DNA from 3 places in the Clostridium sp. CTA-5 genome. Region 3 is predicted to be linked to each of the others. Evidence: riboswitches for the same ligand, from Rfam matches in the RefSeq annotation. Region 3 holds a riboswitch; each other region holds the start of a gene.
The links. Region 3 has a riboswitch for lysine ahead of ACYUET_RS04500 (amino acid permease). Riboswitches for the same ligand answer to the same signal wherever they lie in the genome.

Region 1 (8,502 bases), on a different contig from region 3:
ATATATAAAATTAAGATATAAATTAATTCCTTATTTATATGATCTTTTATGGCAAGGGGAAACTACTGGTTTACCTGTTATGAGACCTCTAGTATTACATTATAGTAATGATGAGAATGTATATGAGATAAATGATCAATTTTTAGTTGGAGAAAATATATTAGTGTCTCCTGTTGTTGAACAAGGTAAAAGAGTAAAAGCAGTATATTTACCAGAAGGTACATGGATAGATTATTGGACTAAAGAAGAAATAGAAGGACAAAAATTAATATTGAGAGAAGCACCGTTAGATTTATGTCCTATATATATTAAAAAGGGAAGTATTATTCCTAATTATCCAGAACAAAATTATATTGGGGAAAAGGATATTAAAGAATTAACACTTGATATATATCCTGGAAATGGAAAGTATACACATTACTTAGATGATGCAGAAAGTTTTGCATACAAACAAGGTGAATATAACTTATATAGCTTTAATATGAGTGAAAATAATAATGAAGTAGATATAGAAATAAAATTTCCACATTTAAAATATAAAAAGAAATATGATAATTTTAAGATAGTTATTAATTCTGAAAATATATCACAAGTTAAATTTAATAATATTAGTGTAAATTATGAGAAATGTGGTAAACAAATTATTATATTATTACCAGTAGTAGAAGGTATATTAAAAATATATAAGTAACAATAAAGTTTGTTCATTAATATAAAGCAAATTAAAATGATAGTTTGAGATTACTATACTATATTAACATTGACTTAAAAGATACCGTAGTATTTTAGTTTAAATATATAATTTTTATTAAAATGTAACTGAAAAAACAGTTGATTTAAATTATTTCTAATTTAAATCAACTGTTTTTTTATTTTTTAAAGATAATTCTAAGGATAAATTATATTAAAATATAAATTTGTAGTGTTAATTTATTGATGTTTAAATAAATTAAATTAATTCATAATAAAATTAGATGCATTTTAAAAATTATTTATTTTAAATATCTATTAAATAAATTGCTTAATAGATTATAATTATAATAATAAAATTAATTTTCATATAAAAGTTATGTTTTAAAATTTTATTTATAATAGAATATAAACATTTATTAAAAATATAATATATAAAATATAGGAGAAAAAAGAATGAATAATAAACCTCAAAGCAATAAATATAAAAATTTTAAATTTATTATTAATAATATATTAGGAATATTTAATTCATTGTTTATCATTGCATTATCAGTAGTTATTACATTAAATTTAACTCCTATTTATAGAATAGTAATTAATAAATATAGGTTATCTGAGAAAAATGGAATAATGCCAGAAGAGATTATGAATGATTATAGAGGATTAATTAATTATTTGCAGAATCCATTTATTAAAAAATTAGAATTTCATAATTTTTCTATGAGTACTCAAGGAGAAGTTCACTTTCAAGATGTAAAAAGAATATTTTTATTGATTTATATTTACATGTTTATATTTATTATAATATTAATTTTATATTTCTTTTTAAAAAATAGAAGAGATAAATTTATATGTCAGGAGTTTATAAATAAATATAAAATCTTAAATATTAGTGCAAATTATTTAATTATATTTTTTATATTATTAATCACAGCAATTTTAGTAGATTTTAAAAAGTATTTTACTTTGTTTCATAGAATATTTTTTAGAAATGACTATTGGTTATTTGATCCAAGGTTAGATCCAATTATTAATGTTTTACCAGAAGAATTTTTTATGATTTTAGGAATAATTATTTTGAGTTTGATAATTTTACAAGTTATTTATATCAAAATTTCTTATTATAAAAATAAATATTAATATTCTAATAAGAGTGAGTTTATATAAAAATTTATTATTATATAAACTTTATCAAATTTATAGTACCGTGTAGAAAACATATTTTTATATTCATAAAATAAAGAGTTCTAAGTAATAGATAAATTCTAACTGTATCTATATACTTAGAACATTTTTATTATGCTTATAACTCAATAACTTCTAGATCATTAGGAACATGAATTATACCATTAAATTCTTCTTTACCTTCTTTAGTATAGAGTTCCTTTCTTTTTTCTAAATTTTTATCTTCGGTATGATATAAAATTATAGATTTTACATTTAAAATATTAGCATTTTTACAAGCATCTTTAACAGTAGCATGATGTTTTTCATATGGTTTAAATATATCTTTTTGAGAATATAAACAAAATGCTTCATGGAACAAATAGTCTACATTTTCACAATATATTTTTAGATTTTCTCTAAAAGGTTCATCACCTAAAAAAGTTAAACTCTTATTATTTAATAAAGTAGTTTTAAACCCAAATTGTAGTTGTTTAGTGCTATTTATATCAAAAAAAGTTGTTTTTCTTCCTAAGATTTCAAACTTACAGTTATTTTCAATTTCAATAAATATAATTCTATCATCAAATAATTTTAAGAATTTTTTTTGAAGCACAAAAGAACATATTGCTTTAATTGCAGTAATAGAAGTTTTATGACAATAAATATTAAAACTTCCAGTGTATTTATCATTTAATATTCCTTGAGCTACAGAACGGATTACCCATATGCTTCCTAGGATATGATCATTATGATTATGTGATATAAACATATTATGTATTTGATTAATTGATATATTTGCTTTTTCAAGATTTGATAATATTGTATTTCCACCACCTGCATCGACAAGAAAATGCTCATTATTATTTGATAGAGTAAAACAAGTATTATAACATTTCGTTACCATAGCAGATCCAGTACCAAGTATATTTAAATTTTCCATTTTTATCTCCTTTAATCATTTATAGAGGGCTATTTCAGAAAATTTATTATGAATTTGAAAGATTTTTGTTTGTTTACTATAATAAATACATTATCTTAAAATATATTATATTTATTTTGAAATAGTCCTTTATGTATTGAAATTAAGTATATTATAAAATTTATAATTCATAAGGACAAGCCTAAACATATAAATCTTATTGTAAGTACTTTACAATTTTATAAGTAAATGATACAATAGATAAAAATAAATACGAAGACCTATGGTAGAGGAGCTAATTATAAATAGTACTTATTAGGAGTTGGCAAGCGTTGATTAATAAGGAAAGGTATAATGGCCGAAGAAATATGTTATGCAAAAATTTATTTCTGGGTATACATAAAATATATGTATAACTGTCACGGAAGTGGAGTGCTACAAGGATTTTATCAGATATTATTAATATAATATCTTTATAAGCTTTAGCAAAAATGAACTCTACCCGTTGTAGTTATAACTACAACGGTTTTTCTTATGTAAAAATTAGTTAGGGGGATTAATAATGAAAATTCAAGGAATAATAGTTCCACTTATAACACCATTTAAAGATGGTATGGTAGATTTCAAATCATATGAAAATTTAGTAAATCATTATGTAAATGAAGGGGTAGATGGAATCATACCACTAGGAACTACAGGAGAAAGTCCAACAATATCAAATGAGGAATATGAAGAAATATTAGCTAAAACAATGGAATATAATAATGGTAGGGTAAAAGTTTATACTGGTTTAGGTGGAAATAATACTATTGAAGTAATTAAAAAGTTAAAGATAGCTGAAAGCAATAAAGTAGATGGAATACTATCTGTATCACCTTATTATTCAAGACCTAATCAAAGAGGCATTTATGAACATTTTAAAAAAATATCTGAATCAACAGATTTAAATATTATAATATATAATATTCCTTATAGAACAGGTTCTAATATTGAAAATGATACTATATTTAAATTAGCAGAACTAGAAAATATAGTAGGTATAAAAGATTGTTCAGGGAGTATGAAACAAACGTCAGAATTAATTTTAAATGCACCAAATGATTTTTCGGTATTAACTGGCGAGGATGCTCTTTTTTATACAACACTTGCGCTTGGTGGTCATGGAGGTATTTTAGCTTCAGCTAGTTTAAGAACTAGAGATTTTATTAAAGTATATAATTATATAAAAGAAAATGATCACCAATCAGCGCTTAAAATATGGAAGGAGTTGGATAGTTTTATTCCAATGTTATTTGAGCAACCAAATCCTACACCATTAAAATATTGTTTAAAGAAAAAAGGATTAATTGAAAGTGATGAAGTAAGATTACCACTTACAAATATAACAAAAGAATTAGAAAAAAAATTAGAAAATATGTTATTATTATAAATAACTTATTTATATATGGGGCAAAATAAAATGCAATAGTAAAAGCAATAAGAAATAAGGGCTATTTCGGATAGATAAAATTAAAAAGAATTATTAAATTCTTTTTAATTTTATCTTTTTTATTTTTTTAGAATTTATAATACAGCCAAATTTGTGAATAACTTTAGGAGCATAATAAAATTTATAGTTCCAAGAAGTTAAATTTTATTATGTTTTAGTGTAAAAAAACTATCTACGAAGTGGGTACTCTTGATTCCTATTTTTTAGTTAATAAGGATCTATAAGATTAAAGAGATTTAAATGATGTGTAAAATCTATTATAGCTTATATAAATTATGTTTAAATATATAAAAATTTATTTAAATTATAATTTATTTTTTATATAATTTTCTTTTTGTTATTTATAGTGTAATTTAATTGAATTTAAGTATTATAATGTTTTATTTATAAAACATTATATAAAATATAAAATTTTTGACGATTAAAACTTTTAGGAGTAATATATAATGGGTTAAATTCGCACATATGAAATAAAGTAATGTACTAATAAGGATGAAAACCCTTTATATAGAGAATTTATACTATAATATTATACTTAGATTAAAATATATTTAATTAAATAATAAGAATATTTATATTGTTTAATTAATAATGAGTTGAATAAAAAATTAGTGTATTATTTTTTTTCATATGTAACAAAAAAGGAGTTGTTAAGAAATGATGCCTAAACTATTTAAAATGATTAAAGGTAAAGAAATTACTAAACAACAATTATTAAAAGATATTATATCAGGAATTATTGTTGCAATAATAGCATTACCTTTATCTATAGCATTAGCAATATCGTCGGGAGTTTCACCAGAAAAAGGACTTATAACAGCAATTTTTGCTGGATTTATAATTTCTTTTTTAGGAGGAAGTAAAGTACAAATTGGGGGTCCAACAGGAGCATTCGTAATAATAATATATTCAATTATTCAGCAATATGGATTAAATGGATTAATTACGGCTTCAATAATGGCAGGTATTATGTTAGTTATAATGGGACTTTTAAAATTTGGATCATTAATTAAGTACATACCTCAAACAATAACAGTAGGTTTTACAAGTGGTATAGCAATAACATTATTATCAACGCAAGTTAAAGATTTTTTTGGATTAAAGATTGATAAGGTACCAGCAGAATTTGTTCCTAAATGGCAAAGTTATATTTCTAATATGAACACATTAAGTATATGGACACTAGTTATAGGGATTATTTGTGTGTTAATCATAGTTTTTTGGCCAAAGGTTAATAAAACTATACCAGGTTCATTGATTGCATTAATTGTTGCTACCTTAATGGTGAAATTTTTGAATTTACCAGTAGAAACTATAGGTGATAGATTCCAACAATTATCATCAGCTATTCCAATGCCTGTTATGCCTAGCATAAGTATAAGTACTATAAATCAATTATTTGCACCAGCTATGACTATAGCTATTTTAGCAGGTTTAGAATCGTTATTATCAGCAGTTGTTGCAGATGGAATGATCGGTGATACACATGATTCAAATATGGAATTAGTGGCACAAGGATTAGGAAATATAGTTTCAGGATTATTTGGAGGTATACCTGCAACAGGAGCAATAGCTAGAACAGCAGCTAATGTAAAGAATGGTGGTAAGAGTCCAATATCAGGAATGGTGCATGCTATAACATTGTTAATTATAATGTTAGCTTTAATGCCAATTGCAAAGTTAATACCAATGACATCATTAGCAGCAATATTAGCAATTGTATCTTATAATATGAGCGAATGGAGAACATTTAAATCATTATTAAAAGCACCTAAAAGTGATTTATTGGTATTATTAGTTACTTTCTTTTGTACTATAATCTTTGATTTAGTAGTTGCGATTGGTTTTGGAATGATTATGACAATGTTCTTATTTATGAAAAGAGTCTCTGAAACTACAGCAATTAGAGATTTAGTAGATGAAAAAGTATTTGATGATGATGTATTAGATATGTTAAGAAAGTCAGATGGTAAAATTTCAGTATATCAAGTAGATGGACCTTTATTTTTTGGAATAGTACAAGATTTTTTAATAAAAGTAAATTCAGTAAAACCATCAACAGAAGTACTTATACTAGATATGAGACATAGTTATGCAATAGATGCATCTGCAATAAATGCATTGAAACAAATAGTTGGTTATTGTAAAAAACAAAAAATAAAACTTTTAATAACCCATGTACAAGAACAACCAATGCATGTTTTGGGTAATATGGGAATTGCAGATATTATTGGAGAAGAAAATATATATGAAACTAAAAGAGAAGCTATAGAAATATCAAGTAGTTACATAACTAAAATAAGAAATTTTATGAATGATGCTTCATAAAATAAAAAACATATTAATAATAATCTTAAGATAATATTTTTAGGAAGATATTAATACATATTTAAAATATAGATAAATAATATAAAGTTGATTCAAAATAATTAATTTATAATTTTGAATCAACTTTTTTATATTAATGGATATAATGGCTTTTACTAAATATTTTAATTAATGCTATCTTAAAGAATCTATCAATTTAATTAAATTATCTTTTATAGAATCAATTTTGCTAAAATCTATTGCAGAAACATAAATTTTTTCTAAATCATCATGATAGGATTTTGCTTTTGCAAGATAAGCTATTCCTTTAGAATTTAATTCTTTATATTTACTAGTTATACTAGATAAGGTGTTAGCATATTTTTCATCAGTATTTTCTGTTATTAATTCTTTATACATATCTAATACTTCATCATTTTCTCTTGAAGGGAAATACTCATGAGGTGCTGTTGAATCAAATATACATAAGCCTAATTCTCTCATTACTACCATATCTAAGCTATCAGGATCAAAACCACAATGATAAACTTCAGCATCAATTCCTTTAAGCTTACATTCCTTAACGAGTTTTTTTAGAAGTGTAGATTTACCAGAACCAGGTCTTCCTTTTATAAAATATCTTTTTGGAACATCAATAGTTAAATTTTCAACGAAATCAACAGGTCCTTTAGGAGTAGCACCACCGAAAAAACGATGTTTAATATTAGCTTTTTTATTAAACTTAGAAGTTCCAACTAATGTATTAATGGTATCTTTAGCAATAGTATCGGCTTTTTTAAAGTTCATATTTTCAATATAAATTTTTTCCCAATCATCATGTGTTACAAGAGCTTTTGCAAACAGTTTGTAAGCATTCTCATAGCATGTAGAGATGTGTTCTTTAATTTTAATAATTTCACTTGTATGTTCTTTTAATTTATCACTATTCCAAGCTACCCCTAGATTTACATATTCCTCTATTGCACCTGGTGCATTTGGCTCGATAACATGAGGGGCTGTTCCATCAACTATAGCTACTTTGAGTTTTGGAATAATTACTCCATCAAGAGATCCATTATCAGAAGAACAGTGGATAAATTCTATATCATAATTTTTTTCATTCCAATAGTTGCCTATTGATCTTATGAGTGTAGATTTACCTGTGCCAGGACCGCCTTTTAGTATAAATATTTTATCTAATCCTTCTAAATTGGATGGAAATAAATTGCAAAAACCTTTGGATGTATTAGCGCATGCATAATAATTTAAAATTTTCCCAGACAAGATTATCACTCCTTAATTTATAAAAAATATTACTAACAATAAATAATATATGCTTAAAAGAAATATATGTGTAAATTAAAAAAATTTTAATTTAAAGTTTTTATATAAATTTAATTATAAATTTTTAAAAGTAGTATAAATAGTAGCTTTGAAGTTAGCATAAGTAAATAGGAAAAGAGAAGATAAAGGTTAAAAAACTAATATTTCAACAATAAGTTAATTAATTATAAAAGGTAATTAAGAGTATAAATTTATTTATAAAGTACATAATAATTTTGAAGTAAACTTTAGGGAGTGATTATAATGGAAAGAAATCCAAGTATAAGATGTTCAATTAGAAATTGTAAACATCATAACCACAATGAAAATTATTGTACTTTACAAGAAATTAGCGTAGGAACACATGAATCAAATCCTAGCAAGATAGAATGTACAGATTGTGAATCATTTGTGCTAAATAGTTAATAACAAATATATAGCTATTTATAAGACTGATTTATAAAAAAAGGGGTTTAAAGAAAAATATTTTTTCTTTAAACCCTTTTTTATAGGAAACATCTATTGACGATAGTCCTTAAAAAGTTTAGGCTAATCTAAGGCACATTCAAAAAATAATAGACCAGTATACTCGTTTATTTTGTGT
Region 2 (8,502 bases), on a different contig from region 3:
GACACATTCAAAAAATAATAGACTAATACACCTGTATATTTTCTCTTGTTTATTGGATAAATAATTTAATTAATAGCTAATTATTAACTAAATTTGTTTCCTTGTCTAAAGTAAAATATACGACACACCTTTGAATTATTATTTTTTTCATATGACTAAAATAAATTTAACTTATAAAAAAGATGCTTACAAAAGTATTTATCTTATACTTTAATAGTAAATTTACATATTATAAATTGTAGTAAGCCAATAAAATTTATAATCTCAATTAAGTATATCATAATTTTTTATGTTGAAACATTAATGATTTATAACAAACTTATTACATTATAAGTTTACCTTATTATATTTTTAATATAGTTCTTTCTTAAAATATTAATATATATGTTCTAATTAAGTTAATACATTAGATAAGGAAACTAATTGCCTTCATAACAAGCCTATTAGGTCAATTTGACAATGAGCAGAGAACCAAAAGTGATGCTCCAAATTTTATATTTGATTAGCAGAACTTTTACACAGTGCAATCTATCATTTTGTGTGAATCCTTACTCAACGAGCGTATGCGAGTCGAGCTTTCTATGATGGAAAATAGGTTAGCAAATGGACTTGTTATTTTTTGATTGTGACTTAATGAACAAACTTTATTGAAACTTATATACTTTAATCTAACATTATTAGTGTAACAATTTATCTTAGTATTATGTTTTTAATAAATATTTGTTATACCAAGTTGTGCTTATTAATTGAAGACAATGTTTAACAAAAATTAATAACTATATTTAAATACAAACATCCATTTAAAACATAGACTAAAATTTGAATACAATATAAAATGCACTAAAAAGAAATGTGTACCAAATATAAATTCGGTACACATTTCTCTTTTATATATTATATCTTGGGAAAGAATATTAATAAAAAGCTTTTTAATTTTATGAAAATATAATAAATTAAATTTCATTTCTTATTACATCTTCATAAGTTTCTCTTTTACAGACAAGTTTTATTTTTCCATCTCTAACCATAACTACAGCTAATCTAGGCACTTTATTATAATTGCTAGACATTGAATATCCATATGCACCTGTAGTCATCATTGCTAAAATATCATTTGCTTTAGCTTTAGGAAGATTTACGTGTTCTAAAAATATATCTCCTGATTCACAGCACTTACCTGAAATAGTAACTATCTCTTTAGAATCATCCTCAACCTTATTTGCTAACATGCATTCATACTCTGCATTATAAAGAGCTGGTCTTATATTATCAGTCATTCCTCCATCTACTGATACATACTTTCTTATACCTTCAATATTTTTAATTGAACCTACTGTATATAAAGTAATTCCAGAATTTCCAACAATACTTCTGCCTGGTTCTATAATTAAACATGGTCTTGCTTGACCTGTTCTCGAACAAACCTCATCAACTTTATTTATTATTGTCTCACAATACTCTCTAGTTGTTCTTGGTTTATCCTCTCCACTATAGTATATACCAAAACCTCCTCCTAAATCCAGTTCTTTTATTAAATATCCAGTATTTTGTTCAAATTTTTTTATTAAATCCATCATAATCTCGACTGCATCCTCATAAGGTTTAAGTTCAAATATTTGAGAACCTATATGACAATGAAGTCCAATTAAATTTATATTAGGTAGCTCTAGCGCCCTATTTATCGCATCTTCAATCATATTGCCAACGGGTGCAAATCCAAATTTCGAATCCACTTGACCAGTTTTTATATAGTCATGTGTATGTGCTTCAATACCTGGTGTTATTCTTAAAAATATATTTTGAATTTTTTTTTGCTGACCTGCAAATTTATTTAAAGCATCCATTTCATAATAATTATCTACAACAAATCTTCCAACCCCAAGTTTAACACCCAATTCAATTTCATCTAAAGTTTTATTATTTCCATGAAACATAACTTTCTCTAATGGAAAATCTGCTTTATATGCAGTAAACAATTCTCCTCCTGATACAACATCTAGATATAATCCTTCTTCTTTTATTATTCTACACATCTCAAGCGTTAAAAAAGCTTTCCCCGCATAAGCTACTCTATTTCCATTTTCATTACATTTAAAATATTTGTAATAATCACTACAATATTCTCTGATTAATTTTTCATCCATTACATATAGTGGTGTACCATATTCTTTAACCAATTCAGTAGTTTTAACGCCCCCAACCACTAATTCATTATCTTCAACTTTCATAGTTCCAAATAATTTCATTTTATCTACCTCCAATAATTATTTGCTAAAAAACAAATGTCACAGATAGAAATATCTAATCTGCGACATGTGGAGTTTTGGCTAATAGTACTTTATTGCTCATTGCTTATTGCTAAAGTTTTAATGCTTATAAAACATTATGAATTATATTTTTATACTTAATTAAAGCACTCTACATTATTCATATTGAAATATTAGTGCAACTATTATACCTTGTAGCTCCCCACATCAAGTGACAGTTATGTACATATTCTATACATACCCAGAAATAAACTTTCGCATAAAGAATATTTCTTCGGCCATAATACCTTTTTCTATAAATCATTATCTGCCAACTCCTTATAGATAATAATTATTACGGCTCCTCTACCCTAGGCTTTGTTATATTACCATTTTATTCAACTATTAAAAATATGATATCATATTTTTTATTTAATTCAATATTTTTTAACATAATTCCCCAAAGTTTATGAATTAATTAATTTTAAAAACATATCCCCTTTAATAATTAACAAATGTTAAACAATTTCCAATATTTATACACATAAAGAAAATATCATCTCCCAATATACTAGTTGTTATTTTTTAATGTGTCTTATATATTCATTCTTTATATTTTAAAAAGGATATTTATATTTTATTCATTTCTGTATTTATCCATCAAATCTCCCATTATACTTGCAGATGATGGTGGTGTATATGTTATTGCATTTGCACCTGCTGCTATAGTTTCTTTAACAGATTCAGTTGTTGGTCCTCCTGTTGCCATTATTGGAAATTCAGGATACTTTGCTCTTATATTTCTAACTATTTTTGCTGTGTTTTTCCCTCCTGAAACATTTAGTATCGTTGCTCCAGCCTCTATTCGCTCTGCTATATCTTCATCTTCAGATACAACAGTTACAACAACTGGTATATCAATTGTTGCTCTTATTTTTCTTACTACTTCATTAGATGTTGGTGCATTAACAACAACGCCCATAGCACCTTTAAATTCTGCATCCATTGCTAAATTTATAACTCTTTTCCCTTGAGTTATTCCACCTCCAACTCCACAAAAAACCGGTACATCCGCTGCCATAACAAGTGCTTGTGTAATTAATGGTTGAGGTGTAAATGGATATACAGCAATAATTGCATCTGCATTTGTATTTCTGATTACTGCAACATCAGTACTAAATAATAGAGATTTTATTCTTTTACCAAAGATCTTAATTCCACCACAGTCTCTTATTACCGCTGGAACTTCAACTACATGATTTCTTAGTGTTCCCTTTATCTCTGGAACAAGTTTTGACTCTTTTGCTGCCATACATATATTCCCCCTATTACTAAACATTATTAAAAATATAATAAGTATCTAAATTAAAAATATAATATTATCTAAGTTTCAATCAAATTTATTTATATAAATCTTATTATAATTACAAATATTAAATTATTATAAATAGGAACTTATATAGAAAATTTTTGATATGATTCTAACTAAAATATTTTTATAACAAATGTAACTTTATTATAAAAATAAATAAAAAGTTATAAATGTATAACTTAATTAGAACATATATAATCATAAACTTTTTAAAATATTGATTATTTACTTAAACCATTAAATTAAAATCTATACTAAAACAATTATACAAATATATTATACTCCTTTAAATATATTTTCTTAAAGAAATTTTTTTATTTAGTTTTCCACATTATCCACAGATTTTGTCCACAGTTTTATTTATAGTGTTAATAATATATTTTTATGTATATTTTACCATATTTTTCAAAATATATATACTCTTTAATTTTACATTTTTCTATATATTGTTACATCTAATTTTCCACATTACAATATGTAGAGGATTTAACTTTAACAATAATTATTTTATCCACAATTTTATCCACAGGCATTTTCTCATTTTCCACAAACATGTTACAAGCTTATATTTAGTGGCTTTGTCCTTATTATACGTATACATATCCACATTTTTAATCCACACAGTTATGCACAGGTTAGTTAGTCATTTATTTTTTCTCCAAATTAATCCAAATCCTGTAATAATCAATAAATGCTAAAACTCTTATCTCGACCTTATCTTATATTTTTTCTCATTAACAAAATCTTATACTACCAATTAGACTTGATATACCCACTTGAAATTTCCATATTATTCGTTCCATAAGCTATGTAATCATTATTTTTTTAAAGTTATCCACAAACAAGTAATAAAAAAAGTAATTTATACACATTCTGATTGACTCTTAGCAGATAACAACGAACAATTATTATAAAAATCTCTATAAAATTTAACAAAATATATTCATTAAAAGTTCTTTAAAAATTTCATAATCAATTATTAAGTATACGTCATATATTTTCTATATAAAAACCTCTATAATCTAAAAATTCATAAATTATTTTAGCAGAATAAAAGTGGTTACGCCACGTTTCAATGAACAATTGTCCATGGTCCATTGTCAATTCAAAAATCTCTACATAACCTTAATTTTATCAGCCTTTAAAGCTTCAAAACTTCTCTACTTTCCTAGATATTAAAAAAATCACTTCTATAAAGTAGCTTACATTGTATTAAACACTATTTATAGAAGTGATTGGTCATTCTTTTTAATTTTCACCTATAATATGTTGCAAATTTAGATCTACAACAAAGAACCATACAATTCTTTAATTTAGTCAAATTCATAAAAATAATTATTTCAACATGTTTTTTAACAACTCTTAATATTGTAGTTTAAGAGCAAACTGACATTAAGATTATCTTTTTATTTTCTCTATTTCAGTAGTTATTCCCTCTTTAACATTTTCTATTGCAAAATTTTTTCCTGGACATAATGTATCATACGTATCTCCATGTCCTTGAACCCTATTAATATTATATTTAACTATTAAATATGTTGATAATTCTTCTAAAGCCTTAATTTCTTCTTCTGTTGGTTCCTCTTCCTCCAAATTTCCTTCTAAACATATCCCTAATGTATCTTTATTTTGCCCTTTTATATGTGCCCCTATTGCATTTTCTGGCCTTCCCTTATATATAGTTCCATCTTTCCTTATATAAAAATGATATCCTATTCCAGCCCATTCTTTGTTTTTATGCATCTGATTTATTTGTTGAGGAGTTAATTCTTTAGATGCTGCATGATGAAAAACTAATACTTTAGGTTTATTATTGCATTCTAATTCTTGATCCCATTTATATTCTACATCATGTATTCCCAATCTATTTTCTAACTCAGGCAATTGTCTTTGCAAATCACTAATTTTTATTTTTTCTCCTTGAGAATATGGATTATCTTCTAAAAACCTTACATACCTATTCTTATTAAAATATCCTAGTATTAATAATAATGAAAGTGCACTAACCATTAATATAATAATTTTTTTATAAATCCTTTGTTTATACATCTGCTTTATCCTATAATGTGTTCTATTCTTATTTCTTCTTTCAATATCTTTTGGATATATTGTATAGTTCCCATTTTCATCTCTTTTTAGCACTCTTCTATTTTGGTATTTTATCCTATTTCTATTTCCGTTGATAATATTATTCATAAAACATATCACCCCTTTATTCTAGGTTACATAATATATTATAAATCATTTTCAAATATTTTCCAATTATTGTTGTAAAAATATGGATAAGCTTTCACATAACAAGTTCATACTAAAATATCAACACTATTTTTTAATAATGTTAATTTCTTTAATAACTTCATAACGTAAACGCTTATCCATATTTATAAATTGGATATTTAAAAAGAATTTATAGCCCAAATTTATTTATTAAGATTGTAATTTAAATATTTGTACTAATTCATTTAACTTTTGAGAAACTTCTGATTCATGTTCTACTATTGATGCAACTTCATTCATAGCTTCAGATGTTTCATGTAATCCTTCTTTTATTTTTTGTGAATTTTCTGTACTTACTTCAGCATTCTTTGCTGTATTTTCAATAGCAGCACTAATTTGTTCCATAGATGCTCCTATTTCTTGTGACATTGAAGATAACTGTAATGACATTTCATTTACAAAACTTCCATCTTTCTCATAAGACTTTCCTACAGCCTCATATCTAGTAAGTATATCTTGTACATCATTTTTAATAAAACTTAATATTTCTTGTGTATTACTTGAAAGATTACTAAATGCATTTTCTACTTTGCTGATTGTATTTTGAATAGTAACAACAGTTTTTGATGATTCCTCTGCTAATTTTCTAACTTCCTCAGCAACCACTGCAAATCCTCTTCCAGCTTCTCCTGCTCTAGCTGATTCTATTGCTGCATTTAAAGCAAGAAGGTTAGTTTGTCCAGCTATAGCATCTATTGCATCTGCCATAACCTTTATTTCTTCGACAACCTTTGCTTCTTCAATAGCTTCTAAAATACGTTCTTCTTTTTCTACACATACTTGTTGAGCATTTGAAATTGTTTTTTTGCTATGTTCTTGTATTTCATCAGCTTTTTCCTTTATCTTTTCTGAATTTACACTAGAAGTTTCAGCCTTTTCTGCTAACTCTTCCATATTTGCATTAATTTCTTGTATAGATGCTGATATTTCTTCAATTGTACTACTGTTATCTTCTATTCCTTGAACTATTTTACCAGTTGCATTATCCATACTGTCTATATTTGATGTTAATTCTTGAATAGCTGCTGATATTTCTTCACTTAAAGCAGAACTAGTTGAAGATCTATTAATAGTTTCTTTAATAATTCCTCTAACACTTTCTTGTGCCTTATTTAATGAATCTTCAATTTTTCCAAACTCATCATTCTTTTTAATTATAATATCAGTTGATAGATCTCCCTCCCCTATTCTCTCTGCTAATTGACCTATCTTTTTTAATGGTATGATAATATTTCTAATTGAATATATTATCATACAGATAACTAATAATAAAGCGGCTATTAATACTAGTACTTTTATTGGTGAGTCACAGAGCATTATCATACCTGTAAATATACCAATAATAAATGTAAGACTATAGACTATAATAAGCCTATTTCTAACACTAAGGTTATTAAACATATTTTTTTCATCTCCTCTAGCTAAGGCATATGAAGAAAAATAACATAATGATGCGATGTATATTTTGAGTTAGGCAATATAGTGTGTTTACCTCATAGTTAGCTATTAGATGAACATACTAACAAAGTATTATGCAAAATAAACTAGCATACTGACTTGTTATTTTTTGAATATACCTAAATTAAGTTAAATAATTTAAATTATATGATTTGATTATATCATTTTCTGTTTATAATTAGTATATTTTACATAAAAGATTGCATTTATCCATTAATGTAATTTTTTTCGACAAGGAAATACTAAGAATTTAATATACTTGAAATTTTATTTATAATAAAATGTCGATAAGATACCCTTATTACAACACTTTAATTTATAATTATTTATATAAGTTACAATAAAATTTGTTGATTAATATAAATGTTAGAATACTTATAATTCCTATGATTTAACTAACATAATGATAAACTTATATAGAAAATTTATTATATCCATGATTCTAATTGTATAGTTTTAATATAAATATCAATATTTTATAAAAATTAAATAAAAACTTATAAATGTATTGACTTAATTAGAAAATATATTTATAAAAACCATTTGCAATTTTTCATTTAACATATTATTCATTTTATGTATTAAATGTATTATTTTGCACCATTGTATAATAATTTGAGGAAATTTATGTTAAAATATTTATATCTAGAATTTAGGCACATTCAAAAAATAATAGACCAGTATTCTTGTCTATTCGATCTATTATTTTATTTCATGTGACTTATATAAAGAAGGGGGTGTGCTATTGCTAATTCTTAGCAATGGTGATTACTAATGATATCAAATAAAATGAAAAAATTAACAGCAAACAACTCTACTATAAGAGCAATGTTTGAAGAAGGTAAAAAACTTGCAAAAATTTATGGTGAAGAAAATGTTTTTGATTATAGTATAGGTAATCCAAATGTTGAACCACCTGAAAATATTAAATCAATAATAAATGAAATTTTAAATGAAGAATCTCCAAACCTTGTTCATGGATATATGAATAATTCTGGTTATGAGGATGTAAGAACTTCAATAAGTGATTTTATTAATAAAAAACATAATTTAAATCTTAATAAAGATAATATAGTTATGACTTGTGGAGCTGCTGGAGGATTAAACATACTTTTAAAAACTCTTTTAAATCCAGAAGATGAAGTTATT
Region 3 (8,502 bases):
AATATTCGCAAAGTTGAAATTCCTGGAAGCGTAAAAAGTATTGGGAAAAATGCTTTTCCTGGAGGGACAACTTTAACAGGGGATGGAGCTAAGGTTAAACCAGATGAAAGTACTAGTGAAACCTCTACAGATTCTGGAAAAATACAACAGATACCGACTTCAACAGTAAAACAGGGATGGCATCAAGAAGGAGAAAATTGGTATTGGCTTTGGAGTGATGGAACTAAGAGAAATGGATGGCTTGAAGAAAATGGACAATGGTATTATTTTTACGGAAATGGTCAGATGGCTACAGGATTTATAAATCTTAATGGAGCTATTTATTATCTGAACCCAGTTTCAAATGGTTATAAAGGAGCTATGTTAACAGGCTGGCAAAGAATAAATGGGTATTGGTATTATTTTAATCCATTATCAGATGGCTATAAAGGAATAATGAAAAGAGGATGGATTAATGAAGGCGGAAATTGGTATTATCTTTATTATGATGGTACAATGGCCAGCAATACAACAATAAATGGTTATTATGTTAATTCAAGTGGAGCATGGGTTCAATAATTTTATAGAAAAACTTTTATAGCTATGTTTTAAGTTAATGTTGGTAGTATAAAGTTCATTAACATTTGAATTTACTTTAAAAAGGCTGAAAACTAGATTTCATCTAATTTTCAGCCTTCTCTTATTAATTATATTATTTTTTACTAATTTAATTCAGCTGATTGAAAATTATCAAATTTAACTTCATCTAAATCAGTAGTATTATCATTATTATCTTCAGAGAAATTTAAATCAACATCATCTAAAGGAATAATTTTAGTTTTATGCTTTATTTTATAACCTATATAAAGTACAAGGAATAGTGGAATTCCTATATAAGATGCAATTAAACCATACCAATCAATTCCTTCAGGTTTTATACATGAATATCCTTGACCTAACATTATAATTATACACATTATTAATGCAAGTATTGGTCCAAATGGATACAATATAGCTTTGTATTTTAAATCTTTTAAATTTTTACCTTGATGAATAAATGCTTTTCTAAATCTATAGTGACATACAGCTATACCCACCCAAGCTACAAATCCAGCAAGACCAGATGCAGCAACTAACCAAACATAAACTGTACTTTCTGCAAATATACCAGTTAAAAAGCAAGCAGAAGCAACTAGAGTAGTTAAAATTACAGCATTTATAGGTACTCCTCTTTTATTAGTTTTAGAGAAAATCTTAGGAGCCATACCTTCTTTAGCCATTGAAAAAAGCATTCTACTTGATGCATACATACCAGAGTTACCAGCAGATAATACAGAAGTTAATATAATTGCATTCATTAATGAAGCAGCACCTGCTATACCAGCTTTTTCAAACACCATTGTAAATGGACTTGTTTCAACACCTGCTTTAGTAAAAGGAATTATAGCACCTAAAACAATTATTGTTCCTAAATAAAATATTAATATTCTCCAAAATATTGAATGTATAGCCTTTGGTATAGTTTTTTCGGGATTTTCACTTTCACCAGCAGCAACGCCTATAAGCTCAGTTCCTTGAAATGAAAAACCTGCAATTAAGAATATAGAAAATATAGACTTAACCCCTCCATGGAATGGCCCATCAGCTAAAAAATAATTGTGAAAACCAGTTTCTTCTCCACCCATTATACCTAAAATCATTAAAATACCAATTGCTAAAAATACAAGAACAGTAACTACTTTAATTCCAGCAAACCAGTATTCTGATTCACCATATGCTCTTGATGACAAAATATTTAAACCAACTATTATTGCTAAAAATAATATACTCCAGAATAGGGCATTTACATTTGGAAACCAATATTTCATAATTAAAGAACCTGCAACCATTTCAGCTGCTATTGTTATAGCCCAGTTATACCAATAGTTCCAACCAAGTGCAAATCCAAGTGCTGGATCAATAAATCTATTAGCATATGAACTGAAAGAACCAGATGTTGGCATATAAGTTGCCATTTCTCCTAAGCTAGTTATTAGAAAGTACACCATAATACTTACTAATGCATAAGCTAGAAGCGCTCCTCCAGGACCTGCTTGATGTAAGGTATCACCCATTGCTAGGAATATACCAGTACCAATAGAACCTCCTATAGCTATCATGTTTAAGTGTCGTGCTTTTAAACTTCTTTTTAATTCGTGATTTTCTTGACTCATTTTATTTATCCTCCTTATGGTTTTAAATTTCCATAAGTAAGTAACTAAGATAATATTAAAGGTTGATACATTCAAAGGAAACTATAAACAAAAAAGCTTGTCTATTAGACTTTGAATGTAAATTAAAACAATAAAAAAATGCCATGAGAGCACACTCATGACACAAATACGAATTTGTTATATTAAACCAATATAACAAATAACGTAAATTTCCATTGAAAATAGCTCTCCACAAAAGAATTTGTGACAGTCTTATATATATTTTATATAAGACCAGTAAATAGTATTAAAGCAATTTAACTATTTACTTCGGCGAAAGTTCCTTTCGTATTACTTCATTGAGCTTACCTCCATAATACTACTATTAAATTTCGCACCTCTATCTCAGTTATCTACTTGTTAGTTTATACCGTAATTATGGAGTAAAATTATAAATAAGTCAATACAAAATAAAAAAATATTTTTAAAATTTAATTTTTTTATATAAATATAATATATTGTTAATTTAAATTGTGATTAATTACTTTAATAATTATTAAATTTAAGTTAACAATAATAATTTAATATAGCAGACTTAATTATCAAAATTGTATTATTATTTTTCAAAATAGAGCAAGAAATATATTAGATAAGATTCTATTATAGTATTAAGAGGTAATTAAGGGGGAATTTATATGGCAGTTAATACAAATATTAATTTAAGAAATCAAATAATTTATTGTGTTTATGTACGAAATCATAGTGAAGAAGGGACATTCAAAGGTGTTCAAAAAGACTTAAAACGTATTAAAGAATTAGGAACAGATATTATATGGTTTATGCCTATTCATCCAATTGGTGTAGAGGGGAAAAAAGGTTCATTAGGTTGTCCGTATTCTATAAAAGATTACAGGAATGTTAATGATGAATATGGTATAATAGATGATTTTAAAGAGTTGGTTAATGAAATACATAGCCTTGATATGAAATGTATAATAGATGTTGTCTACAATCATACTTCTCTTGATTCATGGCTTGTTAAAAATCATATTGAATATTTTTATAAGAAAGCTGATGGAAACTTAGGAAATAAAGTTGGAGACTGGGAGGATGTAATAGATCTTGATTATAATAATAAGGAATTATGGAATTATCAAATAGATACTCTTAAAATGTGGGCAGAAATAGTAGATGGATTTAGATGTGATGTAGCCTCTTTAGTTCCAATTGAATTTTGGGAAAAGGCTAGAAAAGAGATAAATTCACTTCATCCAGAATGCATATGGTTATCGGAAACAGTAGAGCCTGGATATATAAAGTTAAATAGAAAACAAGGATTTGTAGGGCATTCAGATAGTGAAATATATAAAGCATTTGATATTACTTATGATTATGACATACTTAGTTTTTTTAATAAGTATATTGATGGTAAAATTAGTTTAAGTGATTATATTAATATACTTAATTTTCAAGATTGCATTTATCCAGTTAATTATATTAAATTAAGATTTTTAGAAAATCATGATCAACCTAGAATTAAGAGTAGACTTAAAGATGAAGAAGAATTAAAGAACTTAACAGCATTTTTATATTTTCAAAAGGGAACAACTCTTATTTATGCAGGTCAAGAAAAAGAAAATGTTATTAGACCAAATTTATTTGAGATTGATAAGGTTAATTGGAATACAGGATATGATATTTCAGAATTAATGAAATGCCTTTATAAGATAAAAAAAGATCGAATTTTTATAGTGGGAGATTACACCTTAGAATGTGACAATGATTCAGATATTATTATCGGAAAATATGAAACGGAGGATGAAAAGGTTATTGGAATATTTAGCATAAGAGGAAACAAAGCTGATATACCAGTTGAACTTAATAACGGAAAATATTTAAATTTAATTGATAATTCTGAGTTAGAAGTAAATGAGGGGAAAATTAGAGTATCAGGAAAACCGATAATTATTAAATTGTTTAAATAAAAGTTATATTTTATATTAGAAACAATTATTTATAGATACAATTTTAAAAAATATATTTTTGAGATTGTATCTATTTTTTTATCCTAAAATTTCTATAATAACATATTACAGAAGTTATAAAAGCAGATAAACTTTTTACCATAAGATCTGACATTGTATCTTCAAATCCTCCACCAAGCATATCAATTTTAAATAGATAAGTGCCTGAAAACTCGAATATTTCCCACAAAGTACCTAAAGCAATTGAAAAAGTGAATGCTAATATTACAGCCAAAATACCAAATCTTCTCTGTGTAACATTGTTGTCTTTTACAATAATTCCTTTTATTAAATGTAATGCTATAATAACTCCATATATTCCAAATACAGAATGGAGAAATACATCCCACCACCATAGCATAACGTAGAATTTTTTAATTTCTCCAAAGTATAGTGATAGAAAAATAAATAATAAAGCTATTATATTAAAACTAGAAGGTAAGACTATATTTTTTACATTAGCAATATGAGTAATAGCAAAAGGAAGTATTATACATATAATTGCTAGGATAGATAAAAGTAAATTATTCCATTGCTTTGATAAAATATTTGAAGTAGCTGTAATTATTAATACTAATTCAAATAATAGTGCTATTCCAATAGTTATTTTATTTTTATTAATCATAGAAATCCAATCCTTTCTAGAAATCTATTTATTAAAGGCTAAATAGATTTATATAAGAATTTTGTTGTTTTTATATATTTTTAGTAGATGTTGATATTTAAAAATATACTCTGATGTTTATTTATATCTTAACCTTTTTATATAAAAAATATAAATATATTTAAAGATATCTAGAAATAATGTAATTTAAATATAAAGCAAAAAAGAATAAATTATAGTAAATTAAATTATTATTAAATTAAGTATATTAATTCTTTAAAAGTAATTTAAGAGAATTTTTTCATTTTATAAGAATAATATAGTAAAAAAACTTTATTTAGATTAGTTATATTTATGATTAACATAAAAGATAACTCATAATTAAGAGAAATTTTGGAGGGTTAAATGATTAGAGAAGTATTTCAGTTATATATTTCTAGATGGGATTTTTTCCTAAAGTTAATAATTGAACACTTAAAAATTTCAGGAATTTCAATACTAATAGCAGGAATAATAGGATTAATATTAGGAGTTTTAATTAGTGAGTATAAAAAGACATCTCCATTTATTCTTGGTATAACAAGTTTTATTTATACAATTCCATCAATATCACTTCTTGGTTTTTTAATTCCTTTTTCAGGGATTGGAAATACAACAGCTATAATAGCACTTACAATATATGCATTGTTACCTATGGTTAGAAATACATATGCAGGTATAGAAAATATAGACTATTCAATAATTGAATCAGCTAAAGGGATGGGAAGTACACCTTTTGAAATAGTATATAAAGTTAAACTTCCTTTGGCTACTACAGCAATTTTATCAGGACTTAGAAATATGGTAGTTATGACAATTGCACTTGCAGGTATTGCTTCTTTTATTGGAGCAGGTGGACTTGGTGTTGCTATTTATAGAGGAATAACTACTAATAATACTTCTATGACAATTGCGGGAAGTTTATTAATAGCCTTATTAGCATTAATAGCTGATTTTATTATTGGAAGTATCGAAAAAATAATTAAAAGGAGATGGAAGTTAATATAATGAAAAATTTAAAAAAACATTATAAAAAGTTTTCTGTATTGATAGTATTTATTTTGGCAATTTCAATGTTAGGGTGCTCAAATAAAAGTTCAACTATTAAGATAGCTACTAAGCCAATGACTGAACAATTTATTTTAGGAGAGATGTTAGCATTACTTATTGAGAATAATACTGACTTAAAGGTGCAAATAATTAAGGGAGTAGGTGGAGGAACAAGTAATATACATCCTGCTATTGTAAAAGGTGACTTTGACCTTTATCCAGAATATACGGGGACTGGTTGGAGTTTTGTACTAAAAGAACAGGGAATTCCAGATGATAAAACATTATATAAAAATCTTACAGAAAAATATGAGAGTAAATATAATTTAAACTGGATAGGATTATATGGATTTAATAATACTTATGGATTGGTAGTAAGAAGAGATATTGCAGAAAAATATAATATCAATACTTATTCTGATCTTGTAGAATATGCACAAGATCTTACGTTTGGATCAGAGTATGATTTCTATGAAAGAGAAGACGGGTATGATGCATTATGTTCTACTTATGGATTAAAATTTAAAAAGTCATGTGATATGGATATTGGTCTTAAATATAAGTCTATAAATTCTAAGGAAATAGATGTAATGAATGTATTTACAACAGATGGACAGCTTGCTAATTCTGATGTTGTGATACTTAAAGATGATAAAGACTTCTATAACACATATTATTGTGGAACTGTTGTACGTAAAGATATACTTAAAAAACATCCTGAACTAGAAGAGGTTTTAATGAAAATGGAAAACATTTTAACTGATAAAGAAATGGCACAATTAAATAACAAAGTAGATTCAGAAGGAATTGGAGAAAGAGACGTTGCCAAAGAATTTTTAATTAGTAAGGGACTATTAAAACAATAATATCAAAGGGAGAAGGATTTATGGAAAATCAAGAGGCTATACAACTTGAAAGTGTTTTAAAGAGATATGGTAATAATCTAATATTAAATAATTTTAATTTAAATATAAATAAAGGTGAATTTTTAACTATAATAGGTAGTTCAGGTTGTGGTAAGACGACAGTATTAAAACTTATAAATGGATTACTTACACCAGATAGTGGTAAAGTCTATGTAAATGGAGAAGATATTTCACATGTAAATCAAATTCAATTAAGAAGAAAGATTGGTTATGTTATTCAAGGAGTGGGATTATTTCCACATATGAATATAAGAAAAAATATATCTTATGTACCTAATTTAATAAAGAAAGATAATAAAAGCAAAATATTATCTAAAGTTAAAAGTTTAATAAGAGTTGTTGGTTTAAGTGAAGAGATGTTAGAACGATACCCAAGTGAACTTTCAGGTGGACAGCGCCAGAGAGTCGGTATTGCAAGGGCTTTGGCAGCTTCACCAGATATATTACTTATGGATGAACCATTTGGAGCGGTCGACGAAATAACCCGAAAATTATTGCAGGAAGAAATATTACGTATCTACAATGAACTTAATGTGACAATTGTATTTATTACTCATGATATTAAAGAAGCATTAAAGCTTGGAACTAGAGTACTTGTGATGGATAAGGGTAGAACAATACAAATTGGTACTCCTCAGGAAATAAAGGAGAATCCTAAAACAGATTTTGTAAGAGAACTAATTAGTGCATAGAAAAAAATCTTTTAATTATATCTTAAACTAAAAAAGCTGAAAACTAGACAAAGTCTAGTTTTCAGCTTTTTTAATAATATTTTATTGTTTATTTTCTGCTGTTTTTGCTGGATACTTACGTCCTACAAAAATTTCTACTCTTCGATTTTTGGCTTTACCGTCCTCAGTAGAATTATCAAACTTAGGTTTTTGATCTGCATAAGCCTCAATTGATATTTTATCTTGAGTAATTCCTCCTGAACTAACCATAAAATTCATTACATTTATAGCACGTATTGCACTTAAATCCCAATTAGAACGGAAATTTGAATTACTAATTGGTACGTTATCTGTATGTCCTACAATTTTAATATTATTATCTAAGCCTTTAAGCATACCTGAAATTTTTAAAAGTAATGGAGATACGTCTTTTAATACATTTGCGTCACCTGAATTAAACAGTATAACATCTTGTATAGCAACCTCTAATCCACCTTCATTTAAATCAACTTTAACTTTATCAGAATATCCTTCTTGTTTAATCTCTTTTTCTAACATCTGCTTTACTTCAGTCATTTTACCATCTTCAGTTGCAGCAGGGCTAACTTCTGGTGTAGGTGAATTTTCTATAGGAGCACTTTGATTACCACCTTGTCCAATTAGACCACTATTACTTGAAAATATAACACTAAATTGTTCACTAGCTTGTTGTAATTTTTGATTATCTACTTTACTCATAGCAAACATAACAATAAATAAAGCTAATAAAAGAGTTAGCATATCTGCATACGGAATAAGCCATGTTTCATCAACATGTTCTTCATGATGTTCTTTTTTCTTTTTCATGATTATTCTCCTTTGTCTTAAAATTAATCATCCGTACTCTTAATTTGATCTCTATCTTTTGGTTCTAACATACCAACTAACTTTCTTTCAATACTTTTTGGATTTGCACCAGATTGAATAGCTAAAACTCCTTCGTATATAATATTCATATTACTTATCTCTTCATGAGAT

Region 1: it holds a riboswitch for lysine, as region 3 does, so the genes downstream of both, dapA (4-hydroxy-tetrahydrodipicolinate synthase) here and ACYUET_RS04500 (amino acid permease) in region 3, are expected to answer to the same signal.
Region 2: it holds a riboswitch for lysine, as region 3 does, so the genes downstream of both, lysA (diaminopimelate decarboxylase) here and ACYUET_RS04500 (amino acid permease) in region 3, are expected to answer to the same signal.

The regions. Positions count from the first base shown of each region.
Region 1 is NZ_BAAAAT010000014.1:64,549-73,050, reverse strand. Features, by position in the region: gene ACYUET_RS17655 (glycoside hydrolase family 31 protein) at 1-691, shown strand, start outside; gene ACYUET_RS17650 (TIGR01906 family membrane protein) at 1,147-1,833, shown strand; gene ACYUET_RS17645 (MBL fold metallo-hydrolase) at 1,997-2,800, opposite strand; lysine riboswitch at 3,059-3,225, shown strand; gene dapA (4-hydroxy-tetrahydrodipicolinate synthase) at 3,342-4,208, shown strand; gene ACYUET_RS17635 (SulP family inorganic anion transporter) at 4,926-6,596, shown strand; gene ACYUET_RS17630 (PRK06851 family protein) at 6,771-7,859, opposite strand; gene ACYUET_RS17625 (DUF1540 domain-containing protein) at 8,163-8,324, shown strand.
Region 2 is NZ_BAAAAT010000002.1:630,732-639,233, forward strand. Features, by position in the region: gene lysA (diaminopimelate decarboxylase) at 954-2,246, opposite strand; lysine riboswitch at 2,455-2,623, opposite strand; gene ACYUET_RS07850 (hydrolase) at 2,884-3,558, opposite strand; gene ACYUET_RS07855 (peptidoglycan recognition protein family protein) at 5,017-5,814, opposite strand; gene ACYUET_RS07860 (methyl-accepting chemotaxis protein) at 6,046-7,296, opposite strand; gene ACYUET_RS07865 (pyridoxal phosphate-dependent aminotransferase) at 8,128-8,502, shown strand, end outside.
Region 3 is NZ_BAAAAT010000001.1:967,049-975,550, reverse strand. Features, by position in the region: gene ACYUET_RS04505 (leucine-rich repeat domain-containing protein) at 1-558, shown strand, start outside; gene ACYUET_RS04500 (amino acid permease) at 702-2,192, opposite strand; lysine riboswitch at 2,407-2,582, opposite strand; gene ACYUET_RS04495 (alpha-amylase family glycosyl hydrolase) at 2,867-4,156, shown strand; gene ACYUET_RS04490 (hypothetical protein) at 4,227-4,820, opposite strand; gene ACYUET_RS04485 (ABC transporter permease) at 5,205-5,846, shown strand; gene ACYUET_RS04480 (glycine betaine ABC transporter substrate-binding protein) at 5,846-6,754, shown strand; gene ACYUET_RS04475 (ATP-binding cassette domain-containing protein) at 6,775-7,506, shown strand; gene ACYUET_RS04470 (flagellar motor protein MotB) at 7,588-8,331, opposite strand; gene motA (flagellar motor stator protein MotA) at 8,355-8,502, opposite strand, start outside.